Regions from separate parts of the Clostridium omnivorum genome, predicted to be linked through region 3. Evidence: riboswitches for the same ligand, from Rfam matches in the RefSeq annotation. Region 3 holds a riboswitch; each other region holds the start of a gene.
What was found. Region 3 has a riboswitch for lysine ahead of bsdE14_RS14235 (aspartate kinase). Riboswitches for the same ligand answer to the same signal wherever they lie in the genome.
Positions count from the first base shown of each region.

Region 1 (11,046 bases), 510 kb from region 3:
CAACTGAGCCTAAAACTTCAACACATTTTTCAACTATTTGCTTAGGTACACTTGGTTTTGTAATATCAGCTTCCATGTATACAGCTTTTACGCCTTCAGCTTCAATAACCTTATTAAATTCAGGATCATCTGGCATAATACTAGGCATCATTATATTTGCTCCTGCTTTTGCTAATGCTAAGGAAAATGCCTGCCCAAGTCCTGTGTTACCTCCAGTTACAATTGCGTTCTTCCCCTTTAAAGAAAAATAATTCATGTTAAAATCTGTAATATTCATAATTTTTCCTCCTCTTTCCCATTTTCATTTATTTTTTTTACTAATTTATCAATAAATTCTATGGCATCTCCTTCAACAACAATATCTGATAAACTGCAAATAGGTGCATCCTTATTTATGTTTACAGAAATTATATTTTCAACATTTTTTAACCCTTCTATATGTTGAAGGGAACCATAAATTCCAAGTGCAATGTATAGCTTGGGACTTACAGTCTTTCCAGATTGACCAACTTGAATGCTTCTAGTTGCAATACCACTATCAACTATTCTTCTACTAGCTGCTACCATTGCATTTAGCTCATCTGCTAGCAAGCTTAGATGCTCAAAATTATCTATTACGCCGCCGCCACCAGAAACCAAAACTTTGCTTTCTCTTATATCCTTAGCTTTTTCCTTTTGCTTCACTTCTAGCTGCCTAATCTTACTTGCCTCTACTGTGCTCGGATGAAACTTAATAGTTTGAGTGTTTTTTGATAAGGCTGAAGTAATATGAAAAACATTTGGCCTAATACTCATCATAATCGGGCTGCAGTTTTTACTAGTTATACCAGCCATAATTTTTCCACTAAAGGCTGGTCTCACCATCTCCACTAAGCCATTACAATTTTTAATATCTGTTACATCAGCAACTAACCCTACTTTAAGTCTCATAGCAAGCCTAGGCGCTAGCATTCTTCCGAAATATGTGGCTGGTATAAGGATACTGTCAAAAGCATAGCTATTCTGCAATTCTTCTATACAATTTGTGATATTTGAAATATCATAGTTCCTTATTCTTTCATCTTTAACAGATATTAAATAATCAAACTTGCTTACAGCAGCATCCCCTTTATTATTAAAACAAACTGCATAGGTTTCATATTCAATATCTTTATACATTTGACTTACTACTTCTAAAAAATCTATAGAATTTTGAAAATCCTCTTCATCAAAGTAGATTAAACTTCTTTTCATTGTCATACAAATCCCTTATCTTTTAAAAATTTATACACCACTTCAATTCCTTCATCATCATTATGCACTGTTACCTTTTCTTTTTTAAGAAACTCCTTTGTATATGTCCTATTCACTTTTGTTAGGGAGCCTTCAAGGCCAACTTCATTTTCAGAAAATCCTAGTTCTTCATTTGAAAGTACTAATATTCTATCTTTTACATCTAGCTCTAAATCCTTGTATTTTATAAAAGGTAATTTATACTTACTCTCTTTTCCTATACTCAATACACAAGGAAGAGCTATTTCATATTTTGTTGTGTTTTTCTCACAGTCAACCTGAACAACAATACTATCATTATCTAGGCTTTCTTCATATACCTTTACAATATTTGATAGCTGAGCAATTTGAAGCAGTTCAGCAATTTGAGATGGGATGTGGGCAGTGTCCCCATCCAAGGAATGAGTTCCAGTAAGAATAAAATCATATTCCTCATCTTCTAAATACCTAGCTATGATTTTACTAGTTACGTAAGTATCACTGCCTGCATACAATCTATCAGAAATAAGGGTAGCCTTGTCCACATTTCGTCTTAGTAAATCCTCTAAATAAGGAATTATGCTTAAGGGTGCCATACTAACTATTTCTACGAAGGTGTCTTTATACTTTTCTTTTATTCTTAGAGCAAAAGCCAGTGCACAAGCGTCATCTGGGTTAAGAATTAACTTTACATTTTCTCTTACCAGCACATTTTTTTCATAATCATATTTAAAGTTATCTACATCAGGAACGAACTTACACAGACAAATTATTTTCATTAGTTACTTTTTCCTTTTTATTTAGAGTAGCAAAGACAGCTACTAATGTTATACCAATAACGCCCATTATTGCACTGGCTATGAAGTATGCATTATATCCGCCATTACCTCCAAAGGTATTAAACAGGAAGGTATTGAATTTTGGCAAAATAATGTCTGGAAGGTATCCAACAAAAGATATGAAACCAATAGCTGCTCCAACTATGCTGATATCAATCTTTGCATCACCAAGAAGTGACCAATAGGTACCACGAATAGCATATAGAAAAATACCTGTTATTACAATTAGAATATAGAAACCTGTCTTCCCTATTACTGCACCAGATAAACTAGCTATTAATATAAGACAAACCACAGCTCCTATAAGTGCTCCAGCAAGTGTTTTTTCTTTTCCAAACTTGTCTGCTAAAAAGCCTCCAATAACTCCACCTACGGGTCTCATCCAAAGAACAACTACCATGATAGCTGCTACAGATACTGCATCAACACCAGCATTTGTTTGAAGGAACCCTCCAAGGTAATAAACTGTCCAATATACTGCATAGGACATGAATATAATTCCGCCCATTATATAAACATACTTATTTTTGAATACCTTTACAAAGTCAGCTAGAGTAACCTTTTGCTTTGAACCTCCACTAGTTTTACTTTGATATGCACTCTTCTTATCATCTTCAACAAAGATTGTAACAAGAACTGCAATTACAAATATAACTATTGTGTACATATATATAATGGAAACCATTGCTGATCTTTTATCTGCTAAATTTGTACTTCCGCCTAATACTTTTGTGAATATATAAAGTGCAAAGCTTGCAAGTAAAGCTTCTACAACACCACGTCCACCATCAAGTATTCCGAAAAATCTACCTTCTTCTTCTTTAGTAGATAGCAGCTTAACAAGCTTCATATGAGCACTCCAGAAAGTAAATACAGAGAATATACCCCAAATACCATAAATAATTGCTACATTACTGGAACTAGGAATCTGAGCAAACCAAAAGCCGCCTGCTGCTGTTCCAAAAAGTGAAATAGCTATTAACCATTTTGCAGAGAATTTATCAGCTATCAATCCACTTGGGAAGTAACCAATTACCCATACAATTCCTAGTACAGAATAAATAGAATTCAATTGAGGTAAAGTCATATTAAAGACCTGCAAAAGAGTTTCTTGATAATTTGTTTTTAAATAAATTATAGGATAAATTGCCCCTGCTGCTAAAACAATTAGCATGAATTGAAAATACCTTTTAAAATTATCATTTTTCATAAATTTGCCCCTTTCATTTATTAGGATTATTTTTAATTATTACTCAAGCCAAGTTTATAATTGCAATAAATTAGTAAAACAAATGAAGTATAGTCTTAAAGGACAGATTAGTTAAGATTTTAAGATTTGATTTAACACTTGTAGAAATAAAAGATTATTTGAGTTGTTCATTATTTAATTAACTATTTGCGCAAATAGTATTTAACTTTTAACTAATTTTTATTTTTGATATTTTATTCCTTCTTCTTGAGGAAATATTGTTCCAAAGTTCATGATACCCTTTGGATCAAAGGCTTCTTTTAGTTTTTCTAGCATATAGTATGCTGTACCATGTTCTTCTTTTGTCCACTGATTACGATACTTTCCTATTCCATGGTGATGACACATCGATCCACCAAGCTTTAAGGTTTCTTCTACAATGATAGTTTGTATTGGATGGTGATAAATTCTCATTTCATCTTCTGGTGCACAATTTATATCATAATTATAAACAAAATACATATTAGTTCCATTTATATAACTGTGAGATGAATGCCCGCCTAACATAGTTAAGTCATTTGCACGGGAGAATTCATTTCTAATTCTATTAATAACATTGTAATAAATTTGCGGTATCACTTCCCAATTAGCTGAAATTTCGGTAGTGAATCCATCATGCTTATCATTATCAATCATTCCTTGGACTTCATCATCGATATCTTGCTGTGACCAATTAAGGTGATTAAACCAATCTTCAATGAGTTTGCTGTCCACTTGTTCAACAATACCATCTTTGTATTTTTCAACTGCTTCTTCTATTCCACTAGATATAGCCTCTACCATGCCTTTATTACCTTCTGCCATGAATATCAAAACGCATTTACCTTTGTAAAAATGATAGAAGTGTTGTCTTGCATCTTCCTCTGAGTAAGTACGAGCAACAGATGGGCGATATCCATTCACCATAACTTCCCTTAATACCTTAATCCCGGTATCAATATCTTTTACAAGGTATCCATAAAACCTATTATTTTCAGGGAAAAACTTGAATATTTTAACTGTGACTTCAGTTATATAACATAAGGTTCCTTCGTTACCTATAACAATATGTCTTATATCTGGTCCTCCAGCACGTCTAGGAACATTTTTAATTCTTGCAACATGTCCATCTGGGAATATGCATTCAAGACCTACTACCATATCCTCAATTCCACCATATAGAGTGGAGAATTGTCCTATACTTCTAGTTGCTACTAGTCCACCATATTGAGCCACTGGTTTTGATTGTGGGGAATGACCAGCTGTATATCCTATTTTTCTAAGCTCATCCTCTAATACTTGCAGTGGTACACCTGCCTGTACTGTTGCTTCCATATTATAAGGGTCTATTTTTATGATCTTATTAAGATTTTTACCATCGATGACAATGGCTATTTCCTTCCAGTTCTCTAAACCGCCTTCAGTTGCTGTTTTACCACTTCTAGGAATTACGTTGATACCGTTTTCATTACAGTAAACCAAAAGCTTTCTTACCTCTACTACAGATTTTGGATATACAATTGCTGTAGGCACTGGAACATCTAATACCTTTTTAGCCTTTGCGTATTTTTTATATCTGTCCGCTGCTGCATCATATAAATCATCATAATTTGTATTGATTTGCTCTTCTAACAACATGTTTTTTAAATCAACTAATACTTTTTCTTTATCCATCTATATTCCTCCTACCTTTTTTTGCTTAATTTCTTCTACAATTTTAGAATACTATTTATATGGACAAGAGTCAATATTTTTTCGGAAAATTTTTTATTTTTTTATTATTTTCATTACTTATTCGGAAAATTTTCCACATCGCTATATTGTAATCATTCTCATTTTAATTTATCTATAGGGTTTACTAACACTTTTACAAGTGCTAAAATCAAAATACAAGTAACTGTTTTTTACTTAGTAAAATAAGGAGTAGATATATAATCTATTAAAAACTATGATAAATGTGAATATAAACAAACTGAATCCATTAGAAATGCAAATTTATGAAAAGCTTCAGGCTTTTTCAAAGGATAATCCACCAATTACAATTAACCAGGCTGCTGAAGTCTGTGAGTGTTCAGTATCTAAAATCTCTAAATTTGTAAAAAAGTTAGGTTTTAATAATTATAAGCAGTATATAGACTTTTTGTATGGAAAAGAAATAGTTCATAAGAAGCCATATGAAGAACTGGAAAGATTAAAGAAATTTATTGATGATTTTGACGAAGCAATAGTTGATGAATTTATAGAAATTATGAATTCTCACGAAAAAATAGTGTTTTTTGGCTACGGGCCATCCTTTATTTGTACACAATATTTCGAATACAAATTGCGCATGGCTACAAATAAATTTGTTATTGCTGTACAAGATGAAATTTCTGCTGAAAATCTGCTTGATGAAAATAGCCTTCTTGTTATTTTTTCTGCAACTGGAAAGTTCAGATCCTTCGAAGAAATTCATAACTTTTCTAAAGAGAAGAAAAATGATATTTTATTAATCGTTGAGGAATATAATGCTGAATTGCTTTCAAGTTTTGATAAAATATTTTGGCTTTCAAAATATCCCCAACCTGAGGATTTAAAGCCTTATGAAAAGTCAAGAACTGTTTTTTTCATTTTTATTGAGGAAGTTATCCAAAGAATTATTTCTAACAATAAACAAGAGAAAATTAATCAGCAAAATCAGCTTGAAGCTGAAAAGGAATAAAAATTATTGTTAACTACAGTCGAGGTATACTATGGAATACAAAACAAATGTAATGAGATTACTAGATAAAGCAAAACTACAATATAAAAGTCACAGCTATGCTGCTACAGATGCAATAAGCGGTGTTGAAGTAGCAGCGGCGCTAAACCAAAACCCTGCTCAGGTTTTTAAAACCCTAGTGACAGTAGCAAAGTCAAAAAAGTATTATGTTTTTTTAATACCTGTTGCTGAAGAGCTGGATTTAAAAAAGGCAGCAAACTCAGTTAATGAAAAATCCATAGAGATGTTAAAATCTAAAGATCTGCTTTCTATCACGGGCTATGTACACGGAGGCTGCTCACCTATAGGTATGAAAAAGTGCCTTACTACAACAATACATGAGACAGCAGCTAAGTTTAATACTATAATTTTCAGTGCTGGTAAAATTGGATATCAGGTTGAAATGAGCCTCGAAGAACTAAAAAAAATTATAAGCTTTTCCTTAGATGATATTACTGTTTAAGCTATCCTAACTGAGCATTTATAGCTTCAGTAGAAAGAAAAAATCCATAGACTAAACTTATATTTGAACTGCTCTATGTCTAAATAACAAGGAGCAGTTTAAATTTCTTTAACCTATGGATTTATATTTTTTATGAGTTTTAGTTATCTCTCTGTAATGTTCGTTTTAAAAATTCTCTAGTACGTTCTTGAGTTGGATTATTGAAGATTTGCTCTGGACTTCCTTCTTCTGCAATAACTCCTTTGTCCATAAATACTACACGATCTGACACTTCTTTAGCAAATCCCATTTCGTGAGTTACTATAAGCATAGTAAGGCCACTTTCAGCTAACTCTTTCATAACCTTCAGAACTTCTCCAACCATCTCAGGATCAAGGGCAGATGTTGGTTCATCAAAAAGCATAACATCTGGTTCCATTGAAAGAGCTCTTGCTATAGCCACACGCTGCTTCTGACCACCTGAAAGTTGTCTTGGCTTTGCATTAATAAACTTATCCATTCCAACAACCTTTAAATATTTCATAGCAACTTTTTCAGCTTCTTCCCTGGAACGTTTTAAAACCTTCATTTGGCCTACAACACAGTTGCTTAATACATTGTGATTGTTAAACAAGTTGAATTGTTGAAACACCATACCCAATTTTGTACGATATGCATAGATATCATGTTTATCATCTAAAATATTTTCTCCGTTATAAATAATTTGGCCACCGCTTGGCTTCTCTAAAAGGTTAACACAGCGAAGAAGAGTGGATTTACCTGATCCAGAGGAACCTATTATACATACTACTTCACCTTTATTTACTGAAAAATCTATGTCTTTTAAAACTTCATGAGCTCCAAAGGATTTGCTTAAATGTTGAATATCAATTACTTTTTCCATACTTTCTCCTCCTTCCCGTTAACAAGCTAGTCCATCATTATTATTCGTTCTGCGAAGAGCATCCTCAGCAGTTTCTACTTGCATTTGATTGCCACACATAATGTAATTATCTGGGCCATCTAATTTTCTTTCAATATAACGAAGAATTCTCGTAATTGTAAAGGTCATAACAAAATATATTACGCAAGCAACGAAGAATGTTTCAAAGTATCTGAAGTTATTTCCTGAAACTGATTTTGTTTGGAAATATAATTCTGTTACAGAGATTACGTTAAGTACTGAGGTATCTTTTATATTAATTACAAATTCATTACCGGTTGCAGGTAAAATATTACGAATTACCTGTGGTAATATAACACTTGTCATAGTTTGAATATGCCTCATACCTATAGCCTCAGCTGCTTCAAATTGTCCTTTATCGATTGAAACAATACCGCCACGAACAATTTCTGACATATACGCTCCAGTATTAATCGAAACAATAAAGAGTGCTGCATATACCTTGTTCATATCTATTCCGAAGGCTAAAGCTGATCCATAATAAATTACCATAGCTTGTACAATCATTGGTGTTCCTCGGAATATTTCTATATATATAGACAGAATAAGATTAACAAGCTTAAATATAATTTTTTTAACCCCTCGCTCAGGAAGAGGAATAGTACGTACTACTCCTACTAATAATCCTATGCAAGTACCTAATATAGTACCAATCAAAGAAATATATAGTGTCATTCCAGCTCCACGAAGGAACATTTGCCAGTTATTTTGTACAATTTTTACTACCCAATCAAAGCTCATCTTTATCCTCCTTAGTATGCAGCACTTAATTTAAATTAAACTATTTAGCTGCTGGCTGGTTCTTTATAGCATTATCCATTATAGCTTTACGGTCTTGTTCTGATATTCCGCTTAAGGTTTTATTAATTTTTGCTGTTAGATCACTGCCCTTTTTAACACCTACAGCAATTGCAGTATCATCATCGGAAGTAGTGAATCCAGTTTTAAATTCAACCATTTTAAAGGCTGAATTAGCAGTTTCAGCACTAACGCCTTCAGGACGCTCTGAAACATATCCATCTATCATTCCTGATTGAAGAGCAACTCTCATTGCTGGGAAGTTGTCCATTGCTGGCTGCTTAGCTACCCCTTGTATCTGATCTATTACTGAATAGTGGAAAGTATTTAATTGAGCAGTTACCTTTGCTCCCTTGAAATCCTGAATAGAAGTAGCTCCGTCATATTTTCCACCCTTTTTAACAACCATTACTAAATTTGATTTATAATAGTTATCTGAAAAATCAATTGTTGCTTTACGCTCTGCTGTTGGAGACATACCTGCTATAATTGCATCAATTTTTCCTGAAGTTAATGCAGGTACAAGACCATCCCATTCAGTTTTAACAACTACTAATTCTTTTCCTAAATCCTTAGCAATTTTCTTTGCTATTTCTATATCATATCCTCCTGCATACTCTGAGCTTCCCTCAATTTTAACTGCTCCATTGGAATCATCCTTTTGAGTCCAGTTGAAAGGTGCATATCCAGCTTCAAGACCTACTTTAAAAGTTCCACCCTTTACTTCTTTATTTGTACCATTGCCTTTTCCACATCCTGTAAACAGCATAACTGCTGATAAAAATACTGCTATTAATACTGATATTTTTCTATTCATAATTCTTATCTCCTTATTTTTTGAATTTTTAGATATTTTTTTGCGCAAAAAAGACCTGAGGCAAGCTCAGGTCGTAAATATACAAAGTTACTCCTAATCCCCCTTCTTTCCCAATATGAGATAGCACAACTCAATAAACCGGGCAGTCTATTGAGACAGTCCTGCAGTTCTTAACTGCAGACCCAGCATGTAATACTGAGAATATTACAAACTTCGGCGATATTTCCTTCTCCTTAGCATCTTAGCTTCTCATACTCCACTAAAGACTGTTAAACACCGCGCCTCTACCTCACTTGCAAAAGTGAGGTCTTATTAAATTATGTTTTTAGTCTACAACAGGATTTTACCTTTGTCAACCTTGTAATTTGTCTTTTTTACAAAAGTAAACAATTACATTAAAATTTTTTTAATATTTTTTGACTATTGTAATATAAATTACTCTCAATAAATGGTAGGTTAAGTATATCAAATTTGTATACTTCAAATTTGCAAAAATACACCCAAATTGTAGGTTTACAAAATATAACATTTCTATTATAGTAGGATATGTATTGATTAATACGGTAAAAAGGTGGGGTTACTTTGTACGTTAAGCAATTATCCAAAGGCGAAAAAGAAGCACTAAAACAAAGATTCAAAAAAATAAAAGAGCTGCAGGAAAAAGGTATATGTTTTTCCTGCTATAATTTCGAAACAGGAGATATTTTCCCTGATGATGGTTTAGTTTTTTATGAGGATGAGAAGGTAAGATGTTTATTTGAAAAATACCCAAAAGCAACTGGACATACGATTATAGTAGCAAAGGAACATTATGAAGATATTTCTGAAATGCCACTTGAATTAGGAATACATATATTAAAAATATCAGATGCAATAATTAAACTCCATAAAGAAGTTTTAGGTGCAGAAAAGGTATATATGTGCACAATATGCGACGGTAAAAGAAATCATTTGCATTTTCAGCTTTTGCCTAGACTAAAAGGCGATACCATAGGCTTTGGAAACTTTGCCAAAGAAGAAGGTCTTCTTATGGATTATGATGAAACAGTAGAAGTATATAAACAGAGATTAAAAGGATTTAAACTATAGGGCAGTATATTTAAAAAAGTCATTTACATGTGAAAAATACAACAAGCTTATTCTACTGCTCAATGCATTTAGCAGTAGAATAGCCTTTTAGTATTATAGTATTACTTTAAAAATTCAGTAACTAAATCAGTAAAAAGAATGCCCTCTAAATGGTCTATTTCATGACAAAAGCATTTTGCTAAATCTCCTGTACCTGTTAAAGTAATTTCCTCTCCGTTTTCATTTAGGGCCTGTATTGTTACCTTTGCAGGTCTAGTAAGCTTTCCCCAAGTGTTTGGAATACTTAAACAGCCTTCTACAACTTCTTGTGTTCCTTCTTGATTAATGATTCTTGGGTTTACTAATTTTATTAGTCCTTGTCCCATATCTATTACAACTAGCCTCTTCAATATGCCTACTTGTGGACCTGCTAGTCCTCCGCCATTTTCTGTATTATACATAGTATCAGCCATATCATTTAAAATCTGTCTTATCCTATCATCAACAACTTCCACTACTCTGCTCTTTTTTCTTAATATTTCATCATCCTGCAATCTTATTTGTCTCAATGCCATTTAAATTACACCTCTTCTTTATTTTATATATATTCAACATAATAAAAACAGCAATACTTTCTATAATTTTATTGCTGTTTTACGTTTTTTTAAACTATCGTAGAAATACAAATCTTCAAAAATAAAAATTATATCTACTTATCCAGTTTATGCTTTTCTAAAAACGGAGGAATACTCTCCGCGAAAAAGTCATTAAATATCTTAATAAAATTTTCCTGTTCTTCAGGCAAAACACTCAATGACTGCTGTATAGCTACTCCATCAAGGGCTGCAATCAATATTGAAATAACTGATCTTCTAAGCTTTTCATTTTCTACTCCAAAG
Region 1 covers NZ_BRXR01000001.1:3,534,809-3,545,854, reverse strand. The annotation lists gene bsdE14_RS16695 (SDR family oxidoreductase) at 1-277, opposite strand, end outside; gene bsdE14_RS16690 (electron transfer flavoprotein subunit alpha/FixB family protein) at 274-1,239, opposite strand; gene bsdE14_RS16685 (electron transfer flavoprotein subunit beta/FixA family protein) at 1,236-2,030, opposite strand; gene bsdE14_RS16680 (MFS transporter) at 2,008-3,300, opposite strand; gene bsdE14_RS16675 (FAD-binding oxidoreductase) at 3,520-4,992, opposite strand; gene bsdE14_RS16670 (MurR/RpiR family transcriptional regulator) at 5,267-6,019, shown strand; gene ybaK (Cys-tRNA(Pro) deacylase) at 6,051-6,521, shown strand; gene bsdE14_RS16660 (amino acid ABC transporter ATP-binding protein) at 6,661-7,404, opposite strand; gene bsdE14_RS16655 (amino acid ABC transporter permease) at 7,423-8,205, opposite strand; gene bsdE14_RS16650 (transporter substrate-binding domain-containing protein) at 8,246-9,079, opposite strand; lysine riboswitch at 9,193-9,374, opposite strand; gene bsdE14_RS16645 (HIT family protein) at 9,662-10,168, shown strand; gene def (peptide deformylase) at 10,270-10,722, opposite strand; gene bsdE14_RS16635 (TetR/AcrR family transcriptional regulator) at 10,857-11,046, opposite strand, start outside.
Region 1: another riboswitch for lysine. It lies ahead of bsdE14_RS16650 (transporter substrate-binding domain-containing protein); the one in region 3 lies ahead of bsdE14_RS14235 (aspartate kinase).

Region 2 (11,046 bases), 180 kb from region 3:
TTAAGTATTATTTCCTTTATGCGTAAAGGCTTGAAGAAAAACAGCTGCGTAATTGTAGTATGCAATTTTACCCCAATGGTATTTGAGGACTACAAGATAGGCGTCCCAAAGCTTACAAAGTATAAGGAAACCTTTAACAGTGATAAATCCTGTTATGGAGGTTCTAATCAAACCAACGATGAACTATTATTAGCAGTAAACGATAGTTGGCATAATCAACCATACCATATAAAAATCAAAATTCCACCTTTGTCTACTATATTTATAGAACCAGAGATTAAAACTAGGAAAAAATATTAATAAAAAATAAAGCTACAACAAACATCATTTTCTATTGGGGAGGTATCTGTATGACAAAAAATGAAATGATTGCAATGATTCTTGCTGGAGGACAAGGAAGCAGATTAGGTGTTTTAACAAAGGAGATAGCCAAGCCCGCTGTACCTTTTGGCGGAAAGTATAGAATAATTGATTTTCCTTTAAGTAATTGCTCTAATTCTGGGATTAATACAGTTGGTGTGCTTACTCAGTATCAACCTCTAGTGCTTAACTCTCATATTGGCATTGGAGCACCTTGGGATTTAGATAGAGCTAGCGGTGGTGTTAGCGTCCTTCCGCCATATATGAAGTCTACTGGCGGAGACTGGTATAAAGGTACTGCTAATGCTATTTATCAAAACATTGGATATATTGACTATCATGACCCTGAATATGTACTGATTTTATCAGGTGATCATATATACAAAATGGATTATTCAAAAATGCTAGAATTTCACAAGAAAAATAATGCTGATGCAACCATAGCAGTAATTGATGTACCGCTTGAGGAAGCTAGCAGATTTGGCATTATGAATGCTAATGAAAATTTTGAAATATACGAATTTGAAGAAAAGCCTAAAAAGCCTAAGAGTACATTAGCCTCCATGGGAATATATATATTCACTTGGGAGGTTTTAAGGCAATACCTTATTAAAGATGAAAGTAATCCTAAATCCAGCAATGATTTCGGTAAAAATATAATACCTCTTATGCTAGAAAATGATAAAAAAATGATGGCTTACCCTTTTGAAGGCTACTGGAAAGATGTAGGTACTATTGAGAGCTTATGGCAAGCTAATATGGATTTGCTTGATGACAAAAATGATTTAAATATACATGATACAAGCTTTAAAATATATTCCGTTAATCCTATGCAGCCACCACAATATATAGGACCTAATGCTGAGGTTACTAATTCTATCATGGCTGAAGGATGTGAAATCTATGGTAAAGTAATAAATTCAGTTATATTTCCTGGTGTACACATTGAAGAAAATGCCACCGTTAGAGATTCAGTTATAATGTCAAATACAAAAATTAAAAAGAATTCCATAATAAATAAAGCTATCTTAGGTCAAGACGTTATTATAGAAGAAGATACTCTTGTGAGCAATGGTGATGAGGTAGCGGTAGTAGGCGAAGGAAGAGTTATTGACAAAGAAACCATAGACCTAGCAGCTACTACAAAAATATAGATTACTAAATTATATTTTATTTACGAGGTGAACAGCATGTTAAAGGATTATATGGGAATTTTAACTTTAAATGAAAATGATGATGGTTTAAAAAGGCTTACTAGAAATAGGACAATTGCATCCATTCCATTTGGAGGAAGATATAGAATTATAGATTTTGCTCTTTCTAATTTAGTAAATGCAGGAATAACAAACATAGGAATTTTTACTGAAACAAAATCTAGGTCACTACTAGATCATATTGGTTCAGGAAAGCCTTGGGATTTAGATAGAAAAAAAAGTGGTATTTTTCTATTCAGCTATAACGGTTGTACAGATGATATGAAGCTTCTTGAAAGCAATATGGATTATTTATATAAAAGCAAAGAAAACAATGTAATAATCTCCCCTTCCTATATGATATGTAATATAGATTATGAAAAAGCAGTTGAATTTCATGAAAAGTCAGGTAAAGACATTACTGTAATATACAAATCTATAGATGGTGGAAACAACCTTTTTAACAACTGTGATATATTAAACATAGATAGCAGCGGAAAAGTCATTAGTGTCGGAAGAAATATAGGCTCACCATCTGATTGCAAAATTTCTATGGAAATGTTTATTATGAAAAAACAGGTTTTAATAGATTTAGTTTTAAAAGGCATAAAAACAGGAATGTACACAACTTTAAAGGATGCAGTATATAAAAACATTAATAATTACTATATTAATAACCATGAATTTAATGGGTATGCAGCATGTATAAACTCCATAAATAGCTTTTATAAAGCCAATATGGATATGCTTAACCTTGAGATAAATAGGGACTTATTCTTCAAAAATGGCAAAGTATATACTAAAGTTCAAGATGAAGCTCCTACTAAATATGAAAATACTTCAAAGGTTTCAAACTCTTTGATAGCTAATGGCTGCATCATTGGAGGTACTGTTAAAAATAGTATTATTTTTAGAAGAGTTAACATTGAAAAGAATGCTAATATTAAAAATTGTATTATAATGCAAAATTGTATTATTGGTGGGAATGCTAACCTCTCCAATGTTATTATAGACAAAAACGTAGAAGTAGAAGCACATAACGATTTAATAGGCCATGAAAACATGCCACTTGTACTTGAGAAAAAAACTTTATTTTAAAGGAGATTTGCAATGAAAGTATTATTTGTAGCCTCTGAAGCTCATCCATTTATTAAAACTGGAGGCCTAGGTGACGTAGCCTATGCACTGCCAAAGACTCTTCGCAGTTTAGGAGTAGATGTAAGAGTAATAATACCTAAGTACGGTACTATGGCTAACTCCTTTAAGGAAAAGCTTAAAACACTAAGTACCTTTAATGTACCTGTTGGCTGGAGAAATCAATATGGAGGACTTCAATATCTTGAATATGAAGGAATTCCCTATTACTTTATAGATAATGAATACTATTTTAAAAGACCAGCTTCCTATGGGTACTACGACGACGGAGAAAGATTCTCTTATTTTTGCAGAGCGGTGCTTGAGGCTATTGATACAATGGATAATTTCACACCAGATATTATTCACTGTAACGACTGGCATACAGGAATGATAATTCCTCTAATGAAGGAGCACTTTTCCTGGAAAAATAACTATAAAAACATTAGAACAATATTTACAATTCACAATTTACAATATCAAGGTGTATTCTCAAAAGAGATTTTGGGAGAACTTTTATCCTTAGGTGATGAGTATTTTACAGAAGATAAATTAAAATACTATGATGGTGTTTCTTTTATGAAAGGCGGATTAAATTTTGCTGATAAAATTACCACTGTAAGTAATACTTATGCCGAAGAAATAAAAACAGCCTTCTATGGCGAAGGCCTTCACGGCTTGTTATGTGCAAGAAGCAATGATTTATCCGGTATTGTAAATGGTATAGATACAACTATGTATGATCCTAGAAAAGATAAGGAAATATTCTTTAATTTTGATGAAAACAATATAGAGAACAAATTATTTAATAAAACAAAGCTCCAGGAGCAGCTTAATTTACCTGTAAACAAGGATATCCCTATGATTGGAATGGTAACAAGGCTCGCATCACAAAAGGGAATAGACCTAATAAGCTGTTTAATTGAAGAAATACTTCAATTAAACATTCAGCTTGTAGTGCTAGGCACTGGTGAACCTACCTACGAAGATATGTTTAGATACTACGCTGGAAAATATCCTGATAAGCTATCGGCAAATATATGCTTTAATAATGAGCTTGCGAAGAAAATCTATGCTGGTTCTGATTTATTCCTAATGCCTTCTCTTTTTGAACCCTGCGGAATTGGCCAACTTATAGCACTAAGATATGGTACACTTCCTATCGTTAGGGAAACTGGAGGTTTAAAGGATACAGTAATATCCTTTAATGAAGTTACTGGAGAAGGTAATGGCTTTTCTTTTAGTAATTACAATGCTCATGACATGCTCTATACAATAAAAAGAGCAGTAAGTCTATATGAAAATAAACCTGTATTTAATAATCTAATTAAACGAGCATTAACCGAGGACAACAGCTGGTGCATTTCTGCTAAAAAATATATTGAACTATACTCATCTTTGCAGTAAATATAAAGTTAAGATTATAAGCAAATATCGGCAATTTGGAGGATATTATGAGGTTAAATATAGAAAAATTCAAGTTTGATTTTAAAAGAAAACTTATGAATACTTTTGCTGAAGAAATAGAAGACGCCCCAAAGCTTCACATATATATGGCCTTAGGTGGGCTTGTAAGAGATTATATTACTGAGGCCTGGGTTAATTCAAACAATTATTACACTGAAAATAATATTAAACAAGTGTATTACTTTTCTATGGAGTTTTTAATCGGAAGACTTTTAAAGAGTAATCTTTTAAACATAGGAATATATTCACTATGTGAAGAAGGCCTTAAAGAATTAGGAATTAATATTTCAGAGCTTGAAGAGTTAGAAAATGATGCTGGCCTTGGAAATGGCGGGCTTGGGAGACTTGCTGCATGCTTTCTAGATTCCATGGCTTCCCTCGGCATACCAGGCCACGGATGTGGTATTAGATATAATCATGGACTCTTTGAACAGAAGATAATAAATGGTTATCAAGTTGAAGTTCCAGATAATTGGCTAAAAGAAGGAAATGTATGGGAAATTCGTAAAGAAAATAAATCTGTTGAAGTAAGATTTGGAGGTAACATACGAATTAGCCAAATTAATGGAAGACTTTCCTTTATACATGAGAACTATGATGCAGTAAGGGCTGTTCCATATGACACTCCAGTTATTGGATATGATAATAATTCAGTCAACACTTTAAGGCTTTGGAGTGCCGAACCAATTGACACAGAATTTGACCTTTTCTCCTTTAGCAAGGGAGAATATTCTAAAGCTAGCTCATATAAGGCTTCTGTTGAATCCATATCACAAGTTTTATATCCTGATGACAGCTACATAGAAGGCAGACTTTTAAGATTAAAACAGCAGTACTTTTTTGTAAGTGCTGGTTTGCAGAGTATTGTAAGGAGATTTAAGAAAACTGGTCACTCAATTAAGGAATTAAATGATTTTGCAGCAATTCACATAAACGATACCCATCCAGCAGTAGCTGTACCAGAGCTTATGAGAATACTAATAGATGAGGAAAAGCTGTCTTGGGACGAAGCCTGGAAAATAACTACAAGTACAATTGCATATACAAATCATACAATACTTGCTGAAGCCCTTGAAAAATGGCCAGTAGATATGTTTAAAAAGCTTCTACCTAGAGTTTTTATGATAATTGAAGAAATAAACAAAAGATTTTGTGAAGAAGTATTGGATAGATACCATGGTGATTGGAACAAAATTAATGAAATGGCTATTATAAAAGATAATCAAATTAGAATGGCCTATCTTGCAATTGTAGGAAGCCATTCAGTAAATGGAGTTGCTAAGCTTCACACAGAAATATTAAAGAAACAAGAACTCTCAAGTTTCTATAATTATTCTCCTTATAAATTTAATAATAAAACTAATGGAATTACTCATAGAAGATGGCTGCTTCAGGCAAACCCTGAGCTTGCTAATTTAATAACTGAAACTATAGGTGATTCTTGGATAAAAAGTCCAAATAATCTATCATCTCTTCTCCCCTATAAAGATGATAGTGCCTTTAGAGATAAAGTTGCCAAGGTCAAACTAAATAATAAAATTGAGATTTCTAATGATATCTATAAAAAATATGGCATTAAAGTTGACCCTTATTCTATTTTTGATGTTCAAGTTAAAAGACTTCATGCCTATAAAAGACAAATACTTAATGTATTTAACATCCTTGACTTATATAATAGATTAAAACAGAATCCAAATTTAGATATAGTACCAAGAACCTTCTTCTTTGCAGCAAAAGCTTCTCCTAGTTATCATTTAGCTAAGCAGACAATAAAACTAATTAACAGCATAGCTTTCATGGTTAATAACGATGCTCAATTAAACAATAAAATTAAGGTAGTTTTTCTAGAAAATTATAGAGTTTCCTTAGCTGAAAGGATTATTCCTGCCTCTGATGTGAGTGAACAAATTTCAACTGCTACTAAAGAGGCTTCAGGTACTGGTAATATGAAGTTTATGATGAATGGAGCTGTAACCATAGCCACTTTGGATGGCGCAAATATTGAAATTAAAGATGCTGTTGGTGATGAGAATATTGTAATCTTTGGATTAAAGGATTACGAAGTCCTGGATTACTACAAACATGGAGGATACTCTTCTAGAGAAATCTTTAATAATGATAGAAGAATCAACTGCATAATAAATCAAATTATGAATGGATCTCTTGGGGTTGCTGGTTCTGAATTTAATATGCTCTATGACAATTTAATTTACAACAACGACGAATATTTTGTACTTAAAGATTTTGACTCCTATGTAAAAGCTCAGAATCAAATAGACAGCTACTATAAACAAAAGGATAAATGGCAGCAAATGTGTATAGCAAACATCGCTAAATCGGGTATCTTCTCCAGTGATAACACTATACGTGAATATTCAAAGGAGATTTGGAATACTCAGGAAATAATTCTATAATAAAAGGACTATCTCACAAAAAATGAGGTAGTCCTTTTTAACAATTTATTCAAAATTACTATTAAGCAATCTTATCAAAATTTCTTATTGAATCACATCTCTCTTTATTCTTTAAGGTCATATAAATATAGAATGGTACCCCAGCTAGCATTAGAAGGAATCCATACATTACTGTTTCTGCACCTGAACCATAGATTGTCCAGCATGCATATAGAAATCCTACAAGTGGTATAAAAGAATTCTTTATAAAATTCCACAAGTTGAAATTCTTTTCCTTTTTAACTATTAGTATCATATCTGCTGCCGAAGTCATTGCATATATTGGCAAGAAAGATAGTGTTGCTAATAGTATTATAAAGTTAAAAGCTGCATTTGTGGTTTTATTATAGTTCAATAATAAAAGTACATTAACTAATACAGATCCTATAATTATAGCTACATAAGGTGTATTATATTTTGGATGAACCTTTGCAAAGAATTCAGGGAACATTCCATCCTTTCCTGCTGCATATGCTACACGAGCTGTAGATAGAAGCCATCCAACTGTAGTTCCTAGAATACTGATTACAGCACCAATAGTTATAAAGTTTGTAATTCCAGAACCAAAATATTGAGATAAAATATCTGCTAATGGTGCGCTGCTCTTAGCAAGTGCTCCATTTGGCATTGCACCCATTGCAAAGAAATTAATTGCCATATACATAACAGCAACAATTATGATTCCGATGATAGTACTCTTTGCTACGTTCTTTTCAGGATTCTTAATTTCACCTGCTGCTATAGATGCGCTTTCAAGACCAACAAATGCCCAAAGTGTTGAAGTAGCAGCACTTGGCATTGTGCCTAGTCCTTTTTCAGCAGGGAATAGTGGTAATAAGTTTGATACATTGAAGTGTAGTGCAGCTACAATTATAAATAATAAAAATAGTCCTAATTCAAAGAATGTTATTGTTGTCTGAATCTTACCTGCTTTTCTAACTCCAAATATGTTTATTATAGTGAATATCCATAGTACTATTGACGCAAATAAAAATGCTCCTAATTGGCTATTTCCTATGGCAGGTATTAGCTTTCCTGCATAACTAGATACTGCTATTACTACTGCAGCATTACCTATCCATGATCCATTCCAATATAACCATGCACTCATAAAACCCATGAAATCTCCGAAGGCAAGCTTTGAGTATTCATAAGGTCCTCCAGTCTTTGGTACCTTTGTTCCTAGTCTAGCAAAGGATAATGCTAAAAATATTGACCCAAGCGCTGTAACTATCCATGCAAACATAGTTGCTCCTGGTCCTGACTTGTCCGCCAAAGTTGCAGGCAACATAAATATACCCGATCCCATCATATTTCCAGCTACTAGAGCTGTGGCAATTACAAGCCCTATATCCTTCTTTAATTTTGTATTTTGTTCCATAGTTACGTCCTCCTTATCAGTTTTTTCCGATAAGTAAATTACCAGCGAGAGTATAAAAAAGCCTTGAGCGCGTACACTCAAGGCTTTAAATCGCATTAAAAACAAACGACCTAAATCTATTTGAATGATAGCTCTCCACAAGAAAACTTGTGACAGTTATGCACATATTCTATGCAAAACCAGCTATACAGTATTAAAGCATTTACTGTACGCTTCGGCGATATTTCCTTTCCTGCTGCTTCAACGCGCTTAACTTCACAACAGTACTAATAAGTATCGCACCTCTACCTTGGTTATTTACTCATTCTTTTCGTTTATTATTATGCACTAGAACTTTAGTTTAGTCAAGGGTTAATTAAATATTTATGCATAAAACAGAAAATCATGTATTTTTTATACATTTCTTAGCATATGTATCAATATAAAAATTATTTTATACATTCACATACTTCTAATATTTTATAGTATAATTATCATAACATAGTTTAAATACATAAAAAGGAATTATACTTTATAAGCTTTAAATATAGGTAAAAATATAATGTTATTAATTTTTTGGGGGGTAAAATACAATGGTAAGTAATTCTGTCATCTATATGATGGCCTTTGCAGCTATCTTTTCCTTGCTATTTCCAATTGGTTTATTTATCTTTTTCAAATTAAAAGATAAGATATCCGTTAAACCAGTTATACTTGGCGTACTAACCTTTATAGTTTTTTCACAAATCTTAGAAAAACTCATGCATGTGTTTGTAATGAATAACAATTTGATAACTGCGCCTCTACTATTTGCTATTTATGGCGCATTAGCTGCTGGTGTTTTTGAAGAGGTTGGAAGATATATTATAATGAAACTATTTATGAAGAAAGAAACAGAGTGGAAGGATGGTATAGCATTTGGAATTGGTCACGGAGGTATAGAGGCCATATTACTGGCATGCTTTGGTAACTTAACTTATATTTTTTATGCAAAACTCATCAACGCTGGGCTTTTTGAAAAAACATTGAGTGGTAAAGCACCTGCAGCAACAATTGCTGCAATAAAAAGCTCTCTCATAAGCGCCACTCCTGCTTTAACTTCTTTAGGTGCATTTGAAAGATTGTTTGCTATAATAGCTCACTTAGGTTTTTCTTTAATAGTGATCTATTCAGTAAAGTCTAAAAAGCCTATATATCTATTAATTGCAATTATAGCACATGCAGTAATGGACTTCCCGGCGGGCCTTGCTCAAGTACATATACTTAATAATATATGGTTTGTTGAAGGCTTCTTTGCAATATTCTCTATAGCAATGCTTATATTTATTGTAAAGTCCAAAGAGATTTTTAAGAATTTAAACACTTAAAATAAATAATAACAAAAACTAAGACACAGTATAATTAGTGCTTAAATACTAATTATACTGTGTCTATATTTATACATTATGTTTCTAGGTGCTTGCAGTGCTTGCTTATATACTTTCCGTCAATATAATATATTTCTGGTTTATCCACAATAAACTCTAATATATACAATTCTTTTCTTAATTCCTCTAAGGTTAAATCTTTAAACTTTTCTAAAAGTTCCTCTTCAGTTACTCTACATTTACTGTGAATAAAATTAGATATATCTTCTCTATAAAAGGAATCCATAAAACCCCCTCCTTATTATTTATATTCTCATAGAGGGGATTTTGGAACATTAATTAAAATTTTTTTACATCCAATCTTTGCATCCGCAGTAATAACTATCTGCATTTTGTTGTGGCTGATATGCAAAATATGGTAGATCTACACTGCTTTCAGTAGTGTTATCACAATAAATACACTGAGCTTGTCGTCCTTCCCATCTTGGATGAAAAACTTGGTTATATCCATCATGAGAACCAGTACAAAGTGCACAAATTGGATTATTGTTTTCATCATAGGAGCTTGCTGTATGACCACATTGCATATAATATTGTGTCATTTTCCTTTCTCCTTTCAGTGGAAATATTGTGCAAACTGTAAGCACCCTATTGATATTATTTGTGAAAACAAAGTAATTTAATCATATTCTTTTACATAATAATTATTTTAAATAAAAAAATAATCCCATTGACGAAATCAAAAGGATTACTTTTCACATTTATCTATGCACTTTAAAACAAAATTAATTCTCTGCTTTAATACTTTGTATACATCTTCACATTTATCATTTATATCATATACCATATGTTCTGTATCTTTTAGCTTAGAAATCTTCGGAGTGGTCACATAGGATACTGCCAATTTTGAGGTTGTACTCGATAGATTTAAAGAAGTAGTGCTTAGATCAAGTAAGACATTCAATAGAGGAAATACATATACATCCATATAATCCTTTTCTGCAGGATTTAATGGAAGCTTTATAATATCTTCCTTTATAGTATTAAGATTTTCAAGAAGATTGGCAGCACTACTTATATTATCATTTATTGTATTCTGACTTGGTTGTGCTTGCTGAGCTTGTTGTGTTTGATTAGCAGTACTAGCTTTCTCGATGGGTACACTTTCCTGTGGTTGCTTTTTACCCTGATTTATTTGTTTCACACTCTCTTCAATTATAAATGGTTCCTGAAACTCACTTTCAGCATCACTACGGTTTATATCATCATTAGCACAGTTTTCATTGGGCCTAGTATTTGAAGCATCATTACTGCACAAATTATCTTTATCAATATTATCCATATTCCTTTTCCCCATCTTTTCCTCCAAACCTATTTCTTATATATAATATTAAAATTAATATAAGAAATATGTTATTTCAAGAAATATGTTTTCTTTTAGCTTTTATCTTTTGTGTTTTTTGCATAAAATTTAAATATATATAGCCATACAAAAGCACTAGAATTGCCATGATAAGTGGAAAAATCACATTAAAACTTTGTGGTAAAACTAAAAACCTTTTTGTTAAATTATCTTCTAAGATCATATTAAAAGAAGTATGAGCTAATATTGCTCCACCCACATAAATAACTATAGGATGCCTTTTCATTAGATTTGCCACAAACTGACTTCCAAAGAATATTATAGGTACATTAAGCAATATACCAAATAC
Region 2 covers NZ_BRXR01000001.1:3,202,437-3,213,482, reverse strand. The annotation lists gene glgB (1,4-alpha-glucan branching protein GlgB) at 1-300, shown strand, start outside; gene bsdE14_RS15165 (glucose-1-phosphate adenylyltransferase) at 351-1,514, shown strand; gene glgD (glucose-1-phosphate adenylyltransferase subunit GlgD) at 1,551-2,651, shown strand; gene glgA (glycogen synthase GlgA) at 2,664-4,094, shown strand; gene bsdE14_RS15150 (glycogen/starch/alpha-glucan phosphorylase) at 4,142-6,568, shown strand; gene bsdE14_RS15145 (APC family permease) at 6,630-7,988, opposite strand; lysine riboswitch at 8,109-8,283, opposite strand; gene bsdE14_RS15140 (YhfC family intramembrane metalloprotease) at 8,561-9,334, shown strand; gene bsdE14_RS15135 (hypothetical protein) at 9,411-9,620, opposite strand; gene bsdE14_RS15130 (hypothetical protein) at 9,685-9,936, opposite strand; gene bsdE14_RS15125 (hypothetical protein) at 10,083-10,691, opposite strand; gene bsdE14_RS15120 (TerC family protein) at 10,753-11,046, opposite strand, start outside.
Region 2: another riboswitch for lysine. It lies ahead of bsdE14_RS15145 (APC family permease); the one in region 3 lies ahead of bsdE14_RS14235 (aspartate kinase).

Region 3 (11,046 bases):
AGTATTTCTATCTCTTTTTTCGTTCTTTTCTTACTACCAAGCATAAACCTTCCATAAACATATGGTACAAAGGTTGCATAGTCAGTAATTGCATAATCAAAAATGCCTAAATCATCTTCAATTCTCTGCTGACCTAAATATATTCCATATTGCTCTGCAATGCTCTCTATCATACCTTTATCTCTTAAATAGTCTGTACTATATTCTGAAGCACAACCTACATTTAATCCCATAATCTTCATGTCCACATATAATTGTTGTATTAAGGTGGTTTTACCACATCTTGGTCCACCTAGAATTGCTATTCTTGTAGTCATATTTTCATGACCCTCCACATCCAATAATTTATCAAACCACAGAAAATTATATCAATTTATGTCTAATTTTTCAACAAAACCACGAATGATTTTTTAAAAAATATTTTTTCATTTCCATCTATGTATAGCTTTTCATTGAATTTACTTCCATTTATTTTTTATACAGTAATGTTATAATATTTTTAGTGGAATTTTTTAAAAATGTCATGGAGGTTACGATATGTATAAATTAATTGCCTTAGATATGGATGGAACTCTATTAAGCGAAGATAAAACAATTTCAAAAGCTAATTTTAAAGCAATTCAAAGAGCAAAGGCAAAAGGCGTTAAAGTAGTACTGGCAACCGGCCGACCTATAAATGGAATAAAAAAATATCTTAAAGAACTTAATCTAGTTGAAGCTGGTGATTACGCTGTAGCATATAACGGCGCACTAGTGCAAAGAACTAAGGATGGTAAAATAATTGCAGATAATCCAATGAATATCGAAGACCTAAATTACTTATATGAACTAAGCAAAAAGTTAAAGGTCCACATACACTTTTTAACTGAATCAAAATGCGTAACAACTGAAATAAATGAATATTCTATGGTAGAAGCTACAATAAATGAAATACCACTAGAAGTTGCTGATTTTAGTAAAATACCTTTAGATACAAATGTTGTTAAGATAATGTTCGTTGATGAAGCTAATTATCTATCAAAGGTAGTTGAGCAGCTGCCTTCCGAAGTATATGATAAGTATACAGTTGTTAGAAGCGCTCCTTATTTCTTGGAATTTTTAAATAAGAAGGTCAATAAAGGTTTTGGTGTAGGCTTACTTGCAGAAAACCTAGGTATATCTCATAAAGAAGTAATCTGTATTGGTGATGCAGGTAATGATATTGATATGATAAAATACGCTGGACTTGGAGTAGCAATGGGAAATGCCTTCCCTGAAGTTAAACTAATAGCTGACTATGTTACATGCACAAATGAAGAAGACGGCGTTGCAAAAGTAATAAACAAATTTATCCTTGAAGAAGAAAAAGTAAGCTAGGCGTGACACGGGGACGTTTCGCTTGGCACACTAGTATGCCAAACGAAACGTCCCCGTGTCACAACTCTTTAAAGTGATAATTCTGTAGAAATCAAATCTTCATAACTCTGTCTCTTGCATATAAGCCTTGATTTTCCATCTCCCACTAATACTACAGCAGCTCTGGGTATTTTATTATAATTGCTTGACATGGAGTACCCATAAGCTCCTGTTGAAAGCACTGCTAGTATATCGCCGCTTTCTACACTTGGAATATCCACATCACTTAAAAGTATATCCCCAGATTCACAGCACTTACCAGATATAGTCACCTTTTCATGGGAACTGCTTTCAACTCTATTAGCAATTACACATTCATATTCTGCCTTATAAAGCGCTGGCCTTATATTATCTGTCATACCGCCATCCACAGCCACATATTTTCTTACTTCTGGAATGTCCTTAATAGAGCCGATGCTGTAAAGGGTAGTACCAGCTTTTCCAACAATAGATCTACCTGGTTCGATAACCAGCCTTGGAAGCTTTATATTGAGTTCAAAAGCTTTATATTCTGCCCTTCTTATTATAGTTTCACAAAATTCCTCTATACTTCTAGGCTTATCACCCATTCTATAATGAATACCGAAGCCACCACCTAAGTCTAGCTCTTCAAGCTCTATCCCCAATTTATTTTTTATGCTGCTCATTAATGTAAGCATTACATCTGCAGCTTCTTCATAGGGCTCAAGTTCAAAAATCTGAGAACCTATATGGCAGTGAAGTCCTACTAAATTTATATTTGGAAGTGCTGCTGCCTTACGTACTGCCTCTAAAGCGTTGTCATTTAAGATAGTAAATCCAAACTTTGAATCTATCTGCCCTGTTTTAATATAATCATGGGTGTGAGCTTCAATGCCTGGGGTTATTCTAAGTAGAATACTCTGCACCTTATTATGTTTTTCTGCAACTTCGTTTATTCTCTCTATTTCATAAAAATTATCTACTACAAATCTACCTACTCCATATTTTACTCCCATGTCTATTTCATCAAGTGTCTTGTTATTTCCATGAAAATACACTCTCTCCAAAGGAAAAGAACTTTTAATTGCAGTATATAACTCTCCACCTGATACTACATCCAGGCATAAGCCTTCTTCATTTATAATTTGACACATAGCTATTGTAAGAAATGCCTTTCCTGCATAGGCAACTCTATTTCCCATTTCATTTACTTTAAACCCTTTAAAATATCTCTTACACTTATTTCTTATTAATGTTTCATCAATTACATATAGTGGAGTACCATATTGAGCTACTAAATCCACGGTATTTACCCCACCTATAAAAAGCTTATTATTAATAACTTCCGTTGTTCCAAAGAACTCCATATCCTTCACCACCTTAAAAGCTGAATTTTATAGTTCAAACTCTGATGCCATAATATTAATGGCTTTAAGCTTATCCTCTTGTCTAATTGCACAGGTTATCCTAATCTCTGAGGTAGTAATCATTTTAACTAATATATCATTTCTGCTAAAGAGCTTAAACATCTTAGCAGCAACTCCAGAGGTAGTTTTCATACCTATTCCCACTATAGAAAATTTAGTTATATCTTCATCAATTATTATATTTTTCCCTTCGGAGTACAGACTTACTATATCTAGGCACTCCTTCAAATCATCTTTAGGTATAGTAAAAGATATATTTACAGTACCATTCACTGGTGCAGTCTGGCTTATCATATCAATATTTATTCTCTTGCTTGCTACATCTTCAAATAAATTAGATAAAACATTTATATCATTAGAAATATTTTGTACTGTTATAGCCACATCTTCATCACTAGTTGCAAGTCCTGTTACTGGTTTACTTTCCATGTTCATATTCTTTACCTCCCTAATTACAGTTCCTTCTATATCACTATTACTTAATCCAACGTATATAGGAATACTATACTTTTGACCAAGCTCTATGGAACGAGAATGCATAACTTGCGCTCCAAGACTTGCTAGCTCCAGCATTTCCTCATAGTCAATTTCTTTAAGCTTCTTTGCTGCACTATATTTTCTAGGGTCAACGCTATAAATTCCGTCTACATCCGTATATATTTCACAGCTTCCATTTAGCTTTACAGCTATAGCAACAGCGGTAGTGTCAGAACCACCTCTTCCAAGTGTTGTAATATCACCCTCATCATTTATTCCTTGGAAACCAGCAACTATTACTATTTTCCCTTCTTGTAGCCTTTCTCGTATTTTAGTTCCATCAATATCGTCTATTAATGATTTCCCATATTGACCTGAGGTTTTAATTCCAATTTGATATGCTGAATAGCTGATGGCATCGTGTCCCATAGCTTTAAGCGCCATAGCCAGTAGCGAAGATGAAATCATCTCACCTGTAGATAAAAGAGCATCCAGTTCTCTTCTGTCAGGGTTATCTGTTACCTGCTTTGCAAGTGCAATTAATTCATCAGTAGTATCACCCATAGCTGATACTACTACCACCATGCTATTGCCTGCTTCATGCTTTTTTATAACGCTCTGTGCTACCTTTTTAATCTTTTCTATGGTTCCTACAGAACTCCCACCATATTTTTGAACAATTACAGACATTTCAATCTCCCCTTTTCATAAGTAATATTTAGCATTAATACGACCTTAGGCAGGGCATTTGAAATCTTATATGAATATTATTAAACCTATATAAAAAAACAAATGCAGCAAAGGAACACCTTTGCTGCATTAATAAAAAACTATGCAACTAGTGTTACCTTTGTAGCTCTCCACTTATACAGACTTTAATCCGTAATATCTAAGTGACAGCCCTGCATATATTATATGCAAAGCCAGAAATCTCCTTTGCCAAGTAAAATTTCTTCGGCCATAACTCCTTTTGCTCTCCTTCTTAGTGTGCCCACTCTTGAAAGCTACTATTAATTACAGCGCCTCTACCCTAGGTTACTCATATACCGTATTAAATTAAGCACAGTTTAACACAAAAGAAAACTAAATGCAACCCTCATAAAATTAGTCAAATAAATCCATTCCTATTTTCTTATAGAACTTGTAATCTATATCATGGCTTGTTTCCAAGTTATTTTCTTCTCTAAATTGAATAATACCAGCTTTCATTCCATCCCCGTAAACACCGTCAATACTACCTGAATAGTACCCTTTAGCTTTTAACAATCGTTGAACTTCTAACACATCAGCACCTCTGTCTCCAGGTTTTAAATATCTGTAGCCTCCATTATAGGCTCCATAGAGTTCACATTGAATAACCACTATGGTTCCAACATTTACGTATTTATATAGATCCTCTATATCATTATTGAACATTCTTATGCAGCCATGAGAAGCAGCAGAGCTTATAGAACCTGGTCTATTAGTACCATGAATTCCATATAGTCCCCAAGGTACATTTAAACCAAGCCATCTTGTACCAAAGCCTCCGCTCCATTCTGCTTTGCTTATAATAGTCCATGTACCAAGAGGTGAAGGGGTATCAACCTTCCCACAAGCTATACTATAGCTTTTTATAACCTGCTTAGTATTCTTATCAACAAGAAATAGCCTTTTTTCTCCTATCTCAATCACTATTTCATATTTGTTAGCAGCGTTATAATTATAATTTGAAGCCTTAACATTTATAGGAATTATAAAAAATAAAAGTGTATATAATAGCAAAATTAGAATAGTTTTTTGAAACTTTTTCAAATTCATGCCTCCTCCCAATTTCATGCAGCTCTAAAATATAGTCTTCTTTGCAGTAAATCAGCACATGAATTTAGTATATACCTCTACTCACTATTTAATTCTAATATTGAATGGAATATATTTCTTACATATCTGCTGTATAGATATAATTTTTTTCATGGTTACCAACTAAAATATGTTTCATATAATACAAATGAAGTAATATTTTAAGGAGACATATATTCATGTTTTATTGCCCATACTATAATTATTGTAAATCACTCTACAGAGAAGAAGCTGCTCCAGTTTCCTATGTGAGAGTGCTTCATGCAGCACCAGGTGCTCCTTCAGTTGATATTTACTTAAACAACAGATTAATAATTAGAAGATTATCCTATAAAGACTTTTCAGTTTATCTTCCTGTTAGTAATGGAAATTATAATATAAAGGTTTATCCTGCTGGAACAACCCAAAATCCTGTTATAGATACCAATTTAGAAATACCAGCTAAGGCCATATTCACTATTGCAGCTATTGGAACTCTTCCAAATCTCAGCCTGCAGCCTATATTAGAACCAATAATTCCAACTGAGCCTGGTAAAGTTTATATTAGATTTGTTCACTTATCACCAAATACCCCTAGTGTAAATTTAACCCTTAGTGATGGGACGGTATTATTTAAAAATCTACAGTACAAGGAAGTAGCTGACTATATTCGAGTTGACCCTGGCACCTATTCCTTTGAACTAAGACTTACTTCTAGTAATGAAAGAATACTTTATGTACCAAATCAGCATCTTAGACCTAATCGCATTTATACTTTCTATGCTGTAGGCCTTGCTGATAAAACACCTCCACTACAGGCTCTTATTCCTCTAGATGGTAATACTTATTTAAAAGTATAATGCTAAATTTTAAAAATCTTACCGCCACTTAGTCATAACATCATCTTATAAAACCCTGAATTTAGCTTCAGGGTTTTTTTATGCATATAAATCTTTAAAAATAAGAAAATAAGTATGGCAATATTGTTTACAGAGAGGAGATTAACTATGTGGACTGCCTTTATTAATATATTTCTTAGAACAATTGGTGCGTATTTGTTACTTTTACTGTTAACAAGACTCATGGGAAGAAAGCTTATTTCACAAATGACCTTCTTTGATTTTACTGTTGGTATCACAGCAGGCACTATAACAGGTGTAGTTGCCTTGGGAGACATAAATTCTTTTCCGTATTCTGCAGCAGCTTTAATTATTTTTGCACTGCTTGCTATAGCCTCTTCCTACCTTCATATAAAAAGCTTTAATGCAAGAAAGGTATTAAACTCTGAGCCTGTAGTACTTATTTCACAAGGTCAAATGGTTGAAGAAAATATGAAAAAGTGCCGAGTAACCATTAATGAACTTATGATGCTGCTAAGAGAAAAAAGCGTATTTAATGCAGCTGAAGTTGAATTTGCAATATTAGAAACTGATGGCATTCTCTCTGTGCTTCCAAAGTCTGAAAAACAACCTCTTACTCCTTCAGATATGAAAATAACAACATATTATAAAGGTTTGAGCAAGGACATTATTATAGATGGAAAGCTGATGAATGAAAATCTTGATGATACAAAGTTTACAGTGCAGTGGATAGAAGAACAGTTAAAAAAGCAAGGCATAATGAATATATCGGATGTTTTCTATGCTGGGCTTGATTCATCAAACAATTTATATGTGTCACTAAAGAGTTCAACTAATGAAAAACATGGCATGTACGGTATAGAATAGCTTAGGAGCTGATATTATGTTTGACAAAGTAGATATGAGACATATTATAGCAATAATATGGGTTGTGTGCTTTGCATTATTATGGATAGTATTTGCAAAGGCACTTCCATATAAAGCTATGAATAGTGATTTGACTACCTTAGAACAGAATATTAAGAATAAGAATTGGAAACAAGCGGATAGGAACATGAAAAGTTTAAAAGCCACCCATGATAAGTACAGAAAGATAATTCAAATGAACAATGCCACTGAAATATATACAAATTTTGAAGCTGTTTTTGGTCAGCTGGAAGTAACATTAGAAAATAAGCAGGACAGCGCTATTGAATATGTGGGGGCTCTAAAAGAATCACTTAAGCTTGTAGCCAAAGCCTTTTCAGGTCCTTAAAGGAGTGTAATTATGATTGATGTTTTATCCTACAGTGTGAGAGTTTTAATAGTTTACTTTTTTACTTATCTCTGTACTAGAGCTATGAGTAAAAAAGCCTTAGCAGAAATGACTGCCTATGAAATTGCTACCATTATGATTCTTGCAAATGTAGCTGCAGAACCATTAGTTGATAAGGTAATTGTTAAATCCGTTTATGGCTCTGGTGCATTGGTTATATTAATGGTCTTAACCTCCAGGCTTGCTCTTGTTAATAAACTTACACCAGCTTTAGAGCATACTGCTACCGTACTTATAAAAAACGGAGAAATAGATATGGATGCACTGAAGAAAGTCAGCATAAGCCTCAACCAGCTTCAAGGACTTCTAAGAGAAAAGGGTTATGACAATGTGGCAGAAGTAAATACAGCTATTCTTGAACCTCAAGGCACCATCTCTGTTTTTCCAAAGGCTGAGAACACACCTGTAACACTAAAGGATTTAAATATAAAGGTTCAAAATGAGCAGCTTACGCTTCCACTGGTTATGGACGGAAGTATAATCACTGAAAATCTAAGCCATATAAAAAAGGACGAGGCTTGGCTTATAAATAAGATTCATAGTCAGGGGATTAAAGATATTTACAATGAAGTAACTTTAGCTGAACTTGATTCAGCTTGGAATTTAAGTGTGTTTAAAAAAAAGCAGGACACTTAGTCCTGCTCTTATATGTTAATTTATTTAAGTATCTTTATTAAATTTTTCTCAATAGAACTATTAAACTTACCAGCTCTGTATTCCATTACTATTTCCTTTTGCTTATCTGGGCTTAAACCCATCATCATTTCCTTTATATCCTCAGGTACCTCTATATAAGCTCCCTTTGGCTCCATGTTTTCAGTAAAGCATAATACTGTAGGTATTCTTGCTGTACCAACCATTTCTTCTAAGGTTTCTTTATTGCCTTCACGCCCAAATATGAACATCTTTATATTTGGATTTAATTCTTCCATTCTTCTTACAAAAGGAAGAGTTACCACGCAATCAGGGCAAAAACCTTCTGAATACACCACCATATTTAATGGTTTGTCAATACTTTGAATATATTTCTTACCTTCTTCTGAAAGCTGTGTATTATCATAAGCTTTTAGCATAGCTTCCCTTTGTTCAGGTGTATTTTTTTCTAAATACTGCTGAAAACTTAGACCTTCATTTAAATTAATCATTATTACTCAGATCCTTTCAACTTATTTTGATACTATTAATTGTTTAGTATGCTCACCTTTAAATCTATACCAAACTGATAAACTTTTCAATATCCTCTTCAATAAGTTTTAGAGAAGATCTCCAAAAATCAACCTTGTGAATATCTATTCCCATCATAGCTGTAACCTCTGGAATGCTCATTTTGCCTGTCATAGCTAATAGCTTATCATAATCTTTAACAAATTCCTGGCCCCTTTTTACGTATTCAGCATATAGTCCTTTAGAAAATAGAAGTCCAAAAGCATATGGAAAGTTATAAAAGTTGCGCTCAGCATAGTAATAGTGAGGTTTATTAATCCACATGTAAGGATGTAGATAATTTTCATCTAGTGCCTCTCCATAAGCTTCTTTTTGAGCATTAATCATTATTTCCTTTAATTCCTTTACTGAAAGGGATGAGCTTTCCCTTCTTTTGAATAGCTCGCTCTCAAATAAAAATCTGCTGTAAATATCTACTATAACCTGACCTGCATCAGAAATACTCTCTTCAAGTACTGAATAAGCTTGTTCTTTAGTGGCAGTTTTTAGTACTGCATTTTTAACGATAGTTTCACAGAAAATAGAAGCTGTTTCAGCTATAGGCATAGTGTAATCACTATTTAAAATACTTTCATCCTTTAGGCAATTTCCATGATAACCATGCCCAAGCTCATGGGCAATAGTAACTACATCACTAAAGCTGCCTGAAAAATTGCATAATACTCTGCTCTCTCCTATTGAATGCAGATTGGAACAAAAGGCTCCCCCTCTTTTCCCTTCTCTTGGCTCAGCATCTATCCACCTTTTTTCAAAAGCATTATCTGCAAAGTCAGCTAATGCTTTGCTGAAGGTTCCAAAGTTCTTTACAATAAATTCTCTTGCTTCTTCATAGGTATAGCTCATATGGGCTTCCCCTGAAGGTGCAAATAAATCATAGAATGGCAGACCGTTTTTATGACCAAGTATCTCAGCCTTTTTTAAATAGAACCTTCTAAAGGCAGGGAAGCTCTCTCTCATAGCTGTAAACATTGCCTCAAGGCTCTCTGCATCAAGTCTAGAATTTATTAAGGTTTCTTCTAATACTGAATTATAACCTCTCATCTTGTTTACTGTAATAACTTCACCTTTAATTCCATTTAGGCAGGCTGCGGAGGATTCTTCAATCTTCTTGTAGGAATTTAACTCTGCCTCATAGGCTGTCTTTCTTATTTCCGCATTCTTGTTGTGCGCCATATTCCTTACTACTGGCAATGGAAGCTGTTTCTTTTCTCCATCTAACTCTATATCCACCAATAAGGTTGAAGAAAGTGTATTTTGAAGCTTTGAAAAGGCTCCAGAACCTGTATTCTTCATCTTTGAAATAACAACCTCTTCTGCTTCACTTAATAGATATCTATTTTTCTCCCATAGCTCCTTTAAAAAGAATTCATGTTCTTTTAAAAGCTTTGATCCTTCAATTAATTCATTAAGATTTTTAATTTCGTAAAGCCACTTTTTAAAATTAACTTCTACTTCTGTTAGCTCTGTAAAACTATTTTCTAAATTTTCCATTATGGACATTGCCTTTTCATTCTTAGCCTCTACACTTAAGGTTAAACTAGCAAATTCCAAAAGCTTTGAAAAAATATTATAAAGCCTTATTTCACTTTCAATATACTTTTCAATAACTCCTACTTCATTATCATGTGTCTTTAAAGCTTCCATTATTTTAGCTTTATGCTCTTCTATATATTCCTTGCATTTAACCATATCATTTTTAAATTCTTCTGCTTCAAAAGAACTATAAAGTTCCTTTAAGCTCCATGTTTTATCCATAATACCCCTCCTGCAATTATAATCTATGTATCTAATTCTCTAAGTTCTCCATAACTCCTTCAAATATTTTCCTGAAAGTTAAATATTTTCATATTCTTAACATTATTATACCCAAAACATAAATTTCTCAATAAATACACTATTAATCTATACACTACAAAGCATTTTATGGCATAATAATATTTGGTGTATAAAAAGGAGGTCTTTTCATTGGTTGTTTTAAATGCACTTCAAAGTGTACTTACTATAGTTCTAATGATTGCTATAGGTTATATATTATCCTGGAAAAAATGGTTTGATGAAGGTACTTCTAGGTTGTTTTCTAAACTGGTAGTTAACATATCCCTGCCTGCTCTTATGATTTCCAACCTAATGACAACCTTCACAAAAGAAAAACTTGAACAAGCTGGGGTTGGACTTGTTATTCCCTTTGCTTCAATGATATTATGCTATGCACTAAGTATAATTATATCTAAGCTTGTGAAGGTTGATGCTAAAAGGCGAGGAACCTTTCAATGCATGTTCTTTTTATCTAATACAATTTTTATAGGACTGCCTGTAAATCTTGCACTATTTGGAGATCATAGTGTTCCTTATGTTTTATATTACTATATTGCTAACACCACTATGTTTTGGACAATAGGAGTTTATAATATTAGAAAAGATGGAGGTTCAACTGAAGGAAGTTTATTCTCCATAGAAACATTAAAGAGAATATTTTCTCCTCCACTAATGGGTTTTATTGCAGCTATAATTTTAATATTGCTAAACATAAAGCTTCCACTTTTCATAATGGATACTTGCAAATACATTG
Region 3 covers NZ_BRXR01000001.1:3,023,228-3,034,273, reverse strand. The annotation lists gene bsdE14_RS14250 (AAA family ATPase) at 1-317, opposite strand, end outside; gene yidA (sugar-phosphatase) at 538-1,356, shown strand; gene lysA (diaminopimelate decarboxylase) at 1,425-2,723, opposite strand; gene bsdE14_RS14235 (aspartate kinase) at 2,751-3,950, opposite strand; lysine riboswitch at 4,106-4,296, opposite strand; gene bsdE14_RS14230 (L,D-transpeptidase family protein) at 4,365-5,060, opposite strand; gene bsdE14_RS14225 (DUF4397 domain-containing protein) at 5,279-5,938, shown strand; gene bsdE14_RS14220 (YetF domain-containing protein) at 6,086-6,805, shown strand; gene bsdE14_RS14215 (DUF4363 family protein) at 6,822-7,193, shown strand; gene bsdE14_RS14210 (DUF421 domain-containing protein) at 7,206-7,889, shown strand; gene bsdE14_RS14205 (thioredoxin family protein) at 7,910-8,398, opposite strand; gene bsdE14_RS14200 (M3 family oligoendopeptidase) at 8,463-10,232, opposite strand; gene bsdE14_RS14195 (AEC family transporter) at 10,443-11,046, shown strand, end outside.